One region of the Billgrantia sulfidoxydans genome, then DNA from elsewhere that is predicted to be linked to it. Evidence: riboswitches for the same ligand, from Rfam matches in the RefSeq annotation. Region 1 holds a riboswitch; the other holds the start of a gene.
What was found. A riboswitch is a leader RNA that binds a small molecule or an ion and turns the genes downstream of it on or off. The one in region 1 is predicted to bind thiamine pyrophosphate.
Positions count from the first base shown of each region.

Region 2: another riboswitch for thiamine pyrophosphate. It lies ahead of HNO51_RS16820 (sodium:solute symporter family transporter); the one in region 1 lies ahead of tenA (thiaminase II).

Region 1 is NZ_CP053381.1:1,275,845-1,280,484, reverse strand. Features, by position in the region: gene HNO51_RS06025 (hypothetical protein) at 1-1,738, shown strand, start outside; TPP riboswitch at 1,791-1,922, shown strand; gene tenA (thiaminase II) at 2,002-2,670, shown strand; gene thiC (phosphomethylpyrimidine synthase ThiC) at 2,710-4,599, shown strand.
Region 2 is NZ_CP053381.1:3,652,576-3,657,215, forward strand. Features, by position in the region: gene HNO51_RS16815 (APC family permease) at 1-419, opposite strand, end outside; gene HNO51_RS16820 (sodium:solute symporter family transporter) at 585-1,973, opposite strand; TPP riboswitch at 1,963-2,071, opposite strand; gene HNO51_RS16825 (hypothetical protein) at 2,190-2,858, shown strand; gene HNO51_RS16830 (peroxidase-related enzyme) at 2,886-3,473, opposite strand; gene HNO51_RS16835 (sensor domain-containing diguanylate cyclase) at 3,564-4,640, opposite strand, start outside.

The DNA.
Region 1 (4,640 bases):
CGCTGTGCAAGCCGGCGAGCCCCATCCCGAGGCGAGCGACGACCTCGCCGTCAACGATGTGGACCTCACCCGCTTGAGCGATGCTCGTCGGCTCTTCCAGGCCGATCACCTGGCGCTGACTGCCACGCTTCCGATCACGCAGAGGATCGCTCACTCCCCCACGGCGCGAGTGACTTGGCACGACGCCCGCATCCCCGATGCGAGCGTACTCAACGCCTATCTACCGGAGGGCGTGCCGCTGCAGCTGGACGGCGGCCAGGCCAGCAGCGACGGATCTCTCACACTAGAGGAGGCACGTGGGCGGGGGCGCATCAGCCTGGCGGGCGATGCCATTCATGGTCGTCTGCGGGGAACATCGTTCCGAGGTGCATTGGACGCCACCCTGGCATTGCGCGATCTCGACCCGGCCCGCCAGTTGCTGGACTTCTCCGGCAGCCGGGTGGAAATGATCGCCTCGGCGAACGACGGCGAGACACTGCGCACCCTGCTGGTGGCCCGCCAGGCACGCCTGCGAGGCGGCCTCGACTGGCCCGGGCGCGAAGCACACCGCAGGCCGCTGGCCGGCACGCTGCGGCTGGACGGCCTGCTCGACCGACTCGGTTTCCTCAATGCTCTCCTGCCCGAGGAGCAAGGCCTGTCGGTGCAGGGCAGCGGCAGGTTGCGCGCCGACCTCCATTTTGCCGAGGGGATGCCCTCATCCGGTAGCCGGCTCGAGGCCCACTCCGACCGACTCGCCGCCCGTTTCCTGCACTACGAGGCCTTCGGCGACGGCTCGCTCGAGTTGGAGGTCACCGATCCCGGCGCCACGCTGCATCTCAGCCTGCCCCGCTTCGGCCTGCGCCGCCAGGAGACCGAGGGTGCGCTGATCGAAGGGCGCCTGCTGGAGCTTCGCAGCCGGGCGCGCCACTTCGGGCTGCCCGAGGGCCTTCGCCAACTGAGCACGCACATCGACATGCCCCACGTGGTGGCGCCAGACCTCGCGGCCTTCAACGCCTACCTGCCGGAGGGTGGTGGCATCAGCCTGATCGAAGGCCAAGCACGCCTCGCCGCCCAACTGCACCTGGATGGCATGAGCGCCGCCGGCCACCTGGAACTGCGGGCGCCCCAGGCCCGCCTCGCGCTACATGACCAGATTCTCGAAGGCGAACTGCACCTGGCAACCCGCCTCGCCGATGGCGACCTGGAGACCCTCACCTTCGATATCTCCGGCTCTCGACTGGGCCTCGAGAACGTGCACCTGACCGATGACGGCGGCAACCTCACCCGTGGCTGGTGGGCCCGGCTCGACGTGCCCGAAGGCAACATGCGCTGGGAAACACCGTTGGCCCTCGACGCCCGGCTCGACCTGGCCATGCGCGACAGCGGCTTGCTGGTCCGCCTGCTCGTCGATGCCGCCCGGGAGCGGCGCTGGCTGCGCGAACGCCTGACGCTGGGCGAGGTGCACGGCGAGGCGAGAGTGATGCTGAACGACGATACCGTCCGAGTGGAGAACATCGCCGTGCAGGCCGGCGAGCGTCTGGAGCTGCTGGCCAACCTCGCCCTGCGCGACTCGCATCTGGCTGGCCGCGCCTTTGCCCGCTATGGGCCGCTGCGGCTGGGCATCGAACTGGATGGCGAACGCCGCCGCTGGCAGTTGCGCAACGCCCGGTCGTGGTATGCCGGCGGCCAACCCGCCAGCGAGCTGACGCTGCCCGATAGCGAGACCTGGTTCGAACGCCTGGAGGTGCCGACCGAATGAGCCAAGGGGTACGTATGGCTGGAAAGCGGCCAACGACCTGCTAGACTGGCCACAACGCTTGACGGGGTGCCGGTGGAACCGGCTGAGATCGCCATACGATATTCTGAATCAGAGTGTCGTCACGGCGGGGCCCGTTGAACCTGATCCGGCTCGTACCGGCGTAGGAATCAAGCGGTGACCAGGGCGCCAGTATTCCCTTCTCAGCCCTGTCCCACTCTTCTCCCCTTCGCCCGCACTCCGGATCCTTTCACACCGGAGGCCAGATGGGCTATCGCTTTACCGACCTGACCGACGCCTGCCACGACGACTGGCGCGCCTACATCGAGCACGGCTTCGTGCGCCGGCTGGGCAGCGGCACCCTCGACGAAGGCGCCTTTCGCCACTACCTGCAGCAGGACTACCTGTTCCTGATCCACTTCGCCCGCGCCTACGCCCTGGCCGCCTACAAGAGCCGCACCCTGAGTGATCTGCGCCAGGCCCATGAGGGGCTCAAGGCGATTCTCGACGTGGAGCTCGAGCTCCACGTGGGCTACTGCCGCGAGTGGGGCATCACCGAGGCGGAGCTGGCCGCGCTGCCCGAGGCCAGGGCCACCCTGGCCTATACCCGCTACGTACTCGATACCGGCAACCGTGGCGACCTGCTCGACCTCCACGTGGCGCTGGCCCCCTGCCTGGTGGGCTACGGCGAGATCGCCAACTGGCTGAACGCCCAGCCGGATACCGTGCGCGGCGACGCCAATCCCTATGACGCCTGGATCGCCATGTACGCAAGCGACGACTTCCAGGTCGCCATGCGTGCCGAGCTCGAGTGGCTCGACGCCCGCCTGGCCGACGTCACCCCGGCGCGCTTCGCCGAGCTGGCCGAGGTGTTCCGCGATGCCACCCGGCTCGAGATCGATTTCTGGCAGATGGGGCTCGACCACAGCCTCTGACGCCCCCTGACCGACAACAACCATCAAGGATCCTAACCCATGAGCAAGACCGCCCACTTCCTCGCCGAGACCGCCAAGGTCGACGAAGCCGCCATCCAGCCGCTGCCCGGCTCGCGCAAGGTCTACGTCGAAGGCTCGCGACCCGACATCCGCGTGCCCTTCCGCGAGATCAGCCTGTCGCCGACCAAGACCTCCGGTGCAGACGAGGAGAACCCACCGCTGCTGGTCTACGATACCTCCGGCCCCTACACCGACCCGGCGGCCAGCAATGATTTGCGCCGCGGCCTGCCCGAGCTGCGCCGCGCCTGGATCGAGGAGCGCGGCGACACCGAGTTCCTCGACGGCCCCACCTCCGAGTACGGCAAGCGCCGCGCCAGCGACCCCATGCTCGCCCCGCTGCGCTTCGACCTGACCCGCACGCCCAGGCGCGCCAAAGCGGGGAAGAACGTCACCCAGCTGCACTACGCCCGCCAGGGCATCGTCACGCCGGAGATGGAGTTCATCGCCATTCGCGAGAACCAGCGTCGGCAGGCGTTGGGTACGGCAGAAGTGGAGCGCATCCTCGGCCATCAGCATGCCGGCCAGGGTTTCGGCGCCAGGCTACCCGAAGAGATCACGCCGGAGTTTGTGCGCGCCGAGGTAGCCGCCGGCCGGGCAATCATCCCCTGCAACATCAACCACCCCGAGTCCGAGCCGATGATCATCGGCCGCAACTTTCTGGTGAAGATCAACGGCAACCTGGGCAATTCGGCGGTGACCTCCTCCATCGAGGAGGAAGTCGATAAGATGACCTGGGGCATCCGCTGGGGGGCGGACACCATCATGGACCTCTCCACCGGCCAGAACATCCACGAGACCCGCGAGTGGATCATCCGCAACTCGCCGGTGCCGATCGGCACGGTGCCGATCTACCAGGCCCTGGAGAAGGTCAACGGCGTGGCCGAGAATCTTACCTGGGAGGTGTTCCGCGACACCCTGATCGAGCAGGCCGAGCAGGGCGTGGACTACTTCACCATCCACGCCGGGGTGCTGCTGCGCTACGTGCCGCTGACCGCCAAGCGCGTCACCGGCATCGTCTCCCGTGGCGGCTCGATCATGGCCAAGTGGTGCCTGTTCCACCACCAGGAGAGCTTCCTCTACACCCACTTCGAGGAGATCTGCGAGATCTGCAAGCAGTACGATGTCGCCTTCTCGCTGGGCGACGGCCTGCGCCCGGGCTCGGTGGCCGACGCCAACGACGAGGCGCAGATGGCCGAGCTCAAGACCCTGGGCGAACTGACCCGCATCGCCTGGAAGCACGACGTGCAGGTGATGATCGAGGGCCCCGGCCACGTGCCCATGCACCTGGTCAAGGAGAACATGGACAAGCAGCTGGAGTACTGCGACGAGGCGCCGTTCTACACCCTCGGCCCGCTGGTCACCGACATCGCCCCGGGCTACGATCACATCACCTCCGGCATCGGCGCGGCGATGATCGGCTGGTACGGCTGCGCCATGCTCTGCTACGTGACGCCCAAGGAGCACCTCGGGCTGCCCAACAAGGACGACGTCAAGACCGGCATCATCACCTACAAGATCGCCGCCCATGCCGCCGACCTGGCCAAGGGTCACCCGGCCGCCCAGCGCCGCGACAATGCCCTGTCCAAGGCGCGCTTCGAGTTCCGTTGGGAGGATCAATTCAACCTCGGCCTCGACCCGGATACCGCGCGCGAGTACCACGACGAGACCCTGCCCAAGGACTCCGCCAAGGTCGCCCACTTCTGCTCCATGTGCGGACCCAAGTTCTGCTCCATGAAGATCACCCAGGAGGTGCGCGACTACGCCGCCGAGCACGGCCTCGACGGCGACGCGGACGCGGTGATGAAGGGCATGGAGGAACAGGCGGAGAAGTTCCGCCGGCAAGGTGCGGAACTCTACAAGGAGGTGTGAGCACCGCGACCTTGTCGCAAGACGATCACGCCGGCCAAGCG
Region 2 (4,640 bases), 2.1 Mb from region 1:
ACCTCCCAGCCGGCGATAGTCCACAGGTGCCCCACGGCGTAGTCGGGGAACAAGTGCTCGACGACGGTGGGCAACGCCACGGCCTCGAAGGCCACCACGCTGACGTAGCCCAGGGTGATCGCCCAGGTGCACAGGAAGGAGGCGAAGTGCCCCAGCGCCCGGTAGCTGTAGACATGCTCGCCGCCCACCTGGGGCATGGCGGAGGCGAGCTCGGCGTAGGTGAGGCCCACCAGCACGATGATCAGCCCGCCGACCAGAAAGGCCGTGATCGCGCCCAGGCTTCCGGCCGACTGGATCCAACTGCCGGTCAGCACGATCCACCCCCAGCCGATCATGGCGCCGAAGGCCAGCGCCAGCACATCCTTGCGGGCCAGCACTCGAGCCAGCTGCCCCGCCGCTTTTCCGTTTTCCTGGGTCATGTCGTCCTCGCGATTGTCGTTGTTGACGTCGAATATACTTTCCGCTTGTGCTTAAAATAATCAACAACAGATTCGCAAGTCACGGCATCGATATCAAGCTAGACCTTTGCCTCGCGACCTTCACGCCCCGCGACGCAACCGCCGGGGAGCGCTCCTGCGACCGGCTCACAGCGGGCGGGCGCGTTCGTGGGGCGCCGCGCTCGCCACGGCCAGGCTGACCAGGGTCGAGGCCGCCAGCGCACCGAGGAACGGCGGCAGCGTGGGAATGCTGCCCGGAAAGCTCGCCGCCAGCACGCCGGCCGCCAGGCTGCCCTGGGCGACCCAGCCCGGCAGGATGGCGCCGAGCAGGCCCGCCATGCCTCCCGCCATCGCGGCCAGCGGGGTCATGCGCCGCCACAGACCGAGCAGCACCGGCACCACGATGGCGGCGCACAGCAGATCGGCAATCAGGAACAGGCGCAGCACCGAGAGCCCCTGCAGCGCCACGATCACCACCGGCACCATCAGCGCCACGCTGACCAGCCGCGCCGCCCCGATGGAGAGCCCACGCCTGCCGGACCCCGCCACCACCAGCGAGGCAATGCCGTTCTGCAGGGTATCAACGCTGGAAGCGACCAGCGTGACCGCCAAGACCAGCGCCGGCAGCGCCAGCCAGCCCGGCGCCTCGCCGAGCAGCGCGAAGAACGGCATCGGCGGCTCACCGAGCGTCAGGCCACTCATCGCCGCGAGCATGCCGAGCCCGCCCACCAGCGCGACCACCGCCACGGTAGTCGCGCCGCCCAGCCAGGCGCCGCGATGCAGCGCACGCTCGTCGCGGGCGGCCCAGACCCGCTGCCAGTATCCCTGGTGGAAGAGATTGGCGGCGGTGACCGCGATGACCAGGGTCAGCGCCACGCCCAGTGCGCCGTCGACGGGAATCGACGGCAGCGCTGCCCCGACGGGCATCTCGGGCAGACGCACGAGGGCGACGCCGCCCACGATGAGCAGCAGGGCGATCAGCAGCCACGCTTGCCAGCGATCGGTGGCCAGGCTCGCCCGCAGGCCGCCGATGGCAGTGTAGAGCAGCGTGGTCGCGGCCACGCCGATCACCACCAGTGCCGGCGGTACTTCCGACAGCAGCGCCGTAATCGCACCGATAGCGGTCAGCTCGGCGGCCAGGAAGCAGGCCATGTAGAGCACCGAGACCAGCGCCACCCAGCGCCGCACGCCGGTGCCGTAGCAGGCTTCGGCGAACTCGCCGATGCTGCGCCCCTCAGGCAGCTGGCGCCGGATCGCCGGGCCGTAGAGCCCCAGCACGATGAACGGCAGCGCCGAACCGATGGCATAACCCGCCAGCGCCACCGGGCCGACGAAGGCGCCGATCTCCGGCGGCGCGAAGAGGATCCACGCGCCCATGCCCGAGGCCAGGAACGACAGCCCCAAGGTAGCGGCGGACTGAGAGTTGCGGGCGGTGACGTAGTCGTCGAGAGGGCCGTCGGCCCGGCGGGCATGCAGGCCCAGGAAGGCAAAGCACAGCAGCGCCGCGCCGAGCACGGCTGACGTCAGGTAGAACATGTCGCACTTCCTCCGCCGGTATGAACCGGATCAGGTTCCAGGGTCAGCGCCTGGCGCTCTCTCAGCCTCGCCGTAGCGAGACTCCCCTGGCGACAGTGAAGGTATGGGTCATCACGAGACTCAAGCCGGCCCTACACGAGCCGATATGACCTCGAGCCTCTGGAAATGATATAACAATGAAAAAACCAGAACACTCCTCCCTCGCAGGGAACCGCCATGTTTAGCGAAGCCAAGGAACACGCCCCCGGGCACCTTCACCACCTCTTTGCCGACCCCTACTCCGCCTTCGACAACCTGGCCGTCGAGCGCCAGCTGCACCTGCGAGTCGCCCTGCAGGCACTGGTCGGCGAGCCGCTGGCCAATGGCCGACTGACGCTGCGGGTCATTCATGGCTGGGAGAACGGCGGCTTCGAGCCCGCCGACCTGGCCCACGCCGACTACCGCATCGCCTCGCTCGACGACCTGGCGCGGATCAGCAGCGACCACCAGCGGGCCATCGACGGCGCTGCCCCGCTGCCTCGCGACGACGCCTCGCTGCTCGCCGCACCGCTGGCCGACGCCATCGCCGCCGCCGAGGCCAAGGGACAGGCCCTCGACGAGGAGACGCGCACCATCCCGGCGCGCTGGCCCGCCTTCGACCAAGGGCTCACGCTCTACACCTTCTTCAAGGTCTATCACCGCCTCACCTACGGCGAGGACGACAGCTACCGCTCGATCCAGTGCCGCACCGCGGAAGGCCCCCGCGAGATCCACGAATTCCATCTCGAAGAGGGCGAATTCGCCGTGATCCGCCCGGCAGACGACGCTTCCGGCGACAGCGTGCTGGCGCTGCACGTCAGCCAGCTCGAGCCGGTGCGGATGCTGTTGGAAGCGTGCCGCCTCTGAAACGCCACACCCCGCCTTGCGAGGCCGCTACTTCTCCCGCGGCACCCTGCCCATCAGGTAGAACTCCGGGTTCGGCGGCGTGCCGGTGAGGGTGACGAGGCGGTTGGAGAGGCCGAAGAAGGCGGTGATGGCGCCGATGTCCCAGATGTCCTCGTGGGTGAAGCCGACCTCGACGAGGCGGGCCTGCCATTCATCGGTGAGTTCGCCCAACTCCAGGCCGCAGTACAGCGCGAAGTCGAGCATCACCCGGTGGCGCTCGCTGATCGGCGCGGTGCGGTGGTTGATCGCCACCTGGTCGGCCAGCAGCGGGGCCTTGCTGTAGATGCGCACCAGCGCGCCATGAGCCACCACGCAGTAGAGGCAGCGGTTGCGGGCGCTGGTGGCGACCACGATCATCTCCTTCTCCGCCTTGGTCAGGGTGTCGGATTCCCGCTCCATCAGGGCATCGTGGTAGGCGAAAAAGGCGCGGAATTCATCGGGGCGATGCGCCAGCATCAGGAACACGTTTGGCACGAAGCCGGCCTTCTCCTGTACGGCCAGGATGGCCTCGCGGATATCGTCGGGCAGATCTTCGATCGATTCGGGTACGGGGAAGCGGCTGATCGGTGCGGTCATGGTTGAGCCTTCGTTATCCTTGTGGTATCGACAGTTAACGTCAACGTAAAGACATTGTCCATGCGACCTCCGTGCATCCTCGCTTCAAGGCTACTCCAGTACCTCGGCTATGGATCGGGTCACCACCCGGTTACGACTCCGCTCCTTGGCTTCGTACATCGCCAGGTCCGCCTGACGATACAGGGCCATGGCGGAGGGCACCTTGCGACAGTCGCGGCAGCACACCAGGCCAAAGGAGCCGGTCACCACTCCATAGCACGATGTCTCGTGGGGAATTCGAAGCTGCTCCAGGGCCTGGCGGAAGCGCTCCAGCGCATGCTGCCCCGCCTCCAGCGAATCGGCCTCGAGCAGGATGCCGAATTCCTCTCCGCCCAGACGGAACAACCGGTCGCCGGCGCGCTGGAAGTGGTCCTGAAGCATGGTGGCCACCCGCATCAGCACCTCGTCGCCTGCCTGATGGCCGTAGGCGTCGTTGTACCGCTTGAAGTCGTCGATATCCATCACTGCGAACAGCAGCGGCAGACCGCTGCGTCGTCGCTCCTGCAGCTTCTCCTCGACCAGCTCATGGAACTGGCGGCGGTTCAGCAGGCCGGTCAAGGGGTCTGTGCGCGCCAGCGCCGTGAGCCGCTGGTTGGCTCGCTCCAGTTCGTGCGTGCGTTGCTCTACCTCCACTTCCAGCCGCTCGTTGAGGGAGCGCTGCAGCTCGAGCGTGGCGCGCTCGGCGGCGAGCTTCTCGTTCTTGAACTGATTGATCTTCCAAGCCAGCCCCAGCGAGAGCAGCAGAAACTCGATGCCCGAGCCGACCTGGACGGCGTATTCAGTCACGAGGTTGTAGGGCAGCACGCCCGCGACCCGCAGGAAGTACAGCGCGACGCCTACCAGCAGCACGCCCCATGCCACCAGGTAGATCCTGGCAAGGGTATCGCGCTGCAAGCTCCGCCACACCGCCACGCCCAGCAACAGGCAGGAGAGCACGATGGCGGCGGGGATCATCAGGCGAAACAATGGCGCATAATGGCCGAGTAGCGCCGGCAGGGAGCTGAGCAGGCACATGCCGCCCACGACAAAAAGTACGTGGGTCATACGGGGGGCATGCCGGCGCAGGCTCAAGAAACTGTTGCTGAAGACAGCGAGCATGAGAGCGAAGAAGCCGATATTGATCGGCAC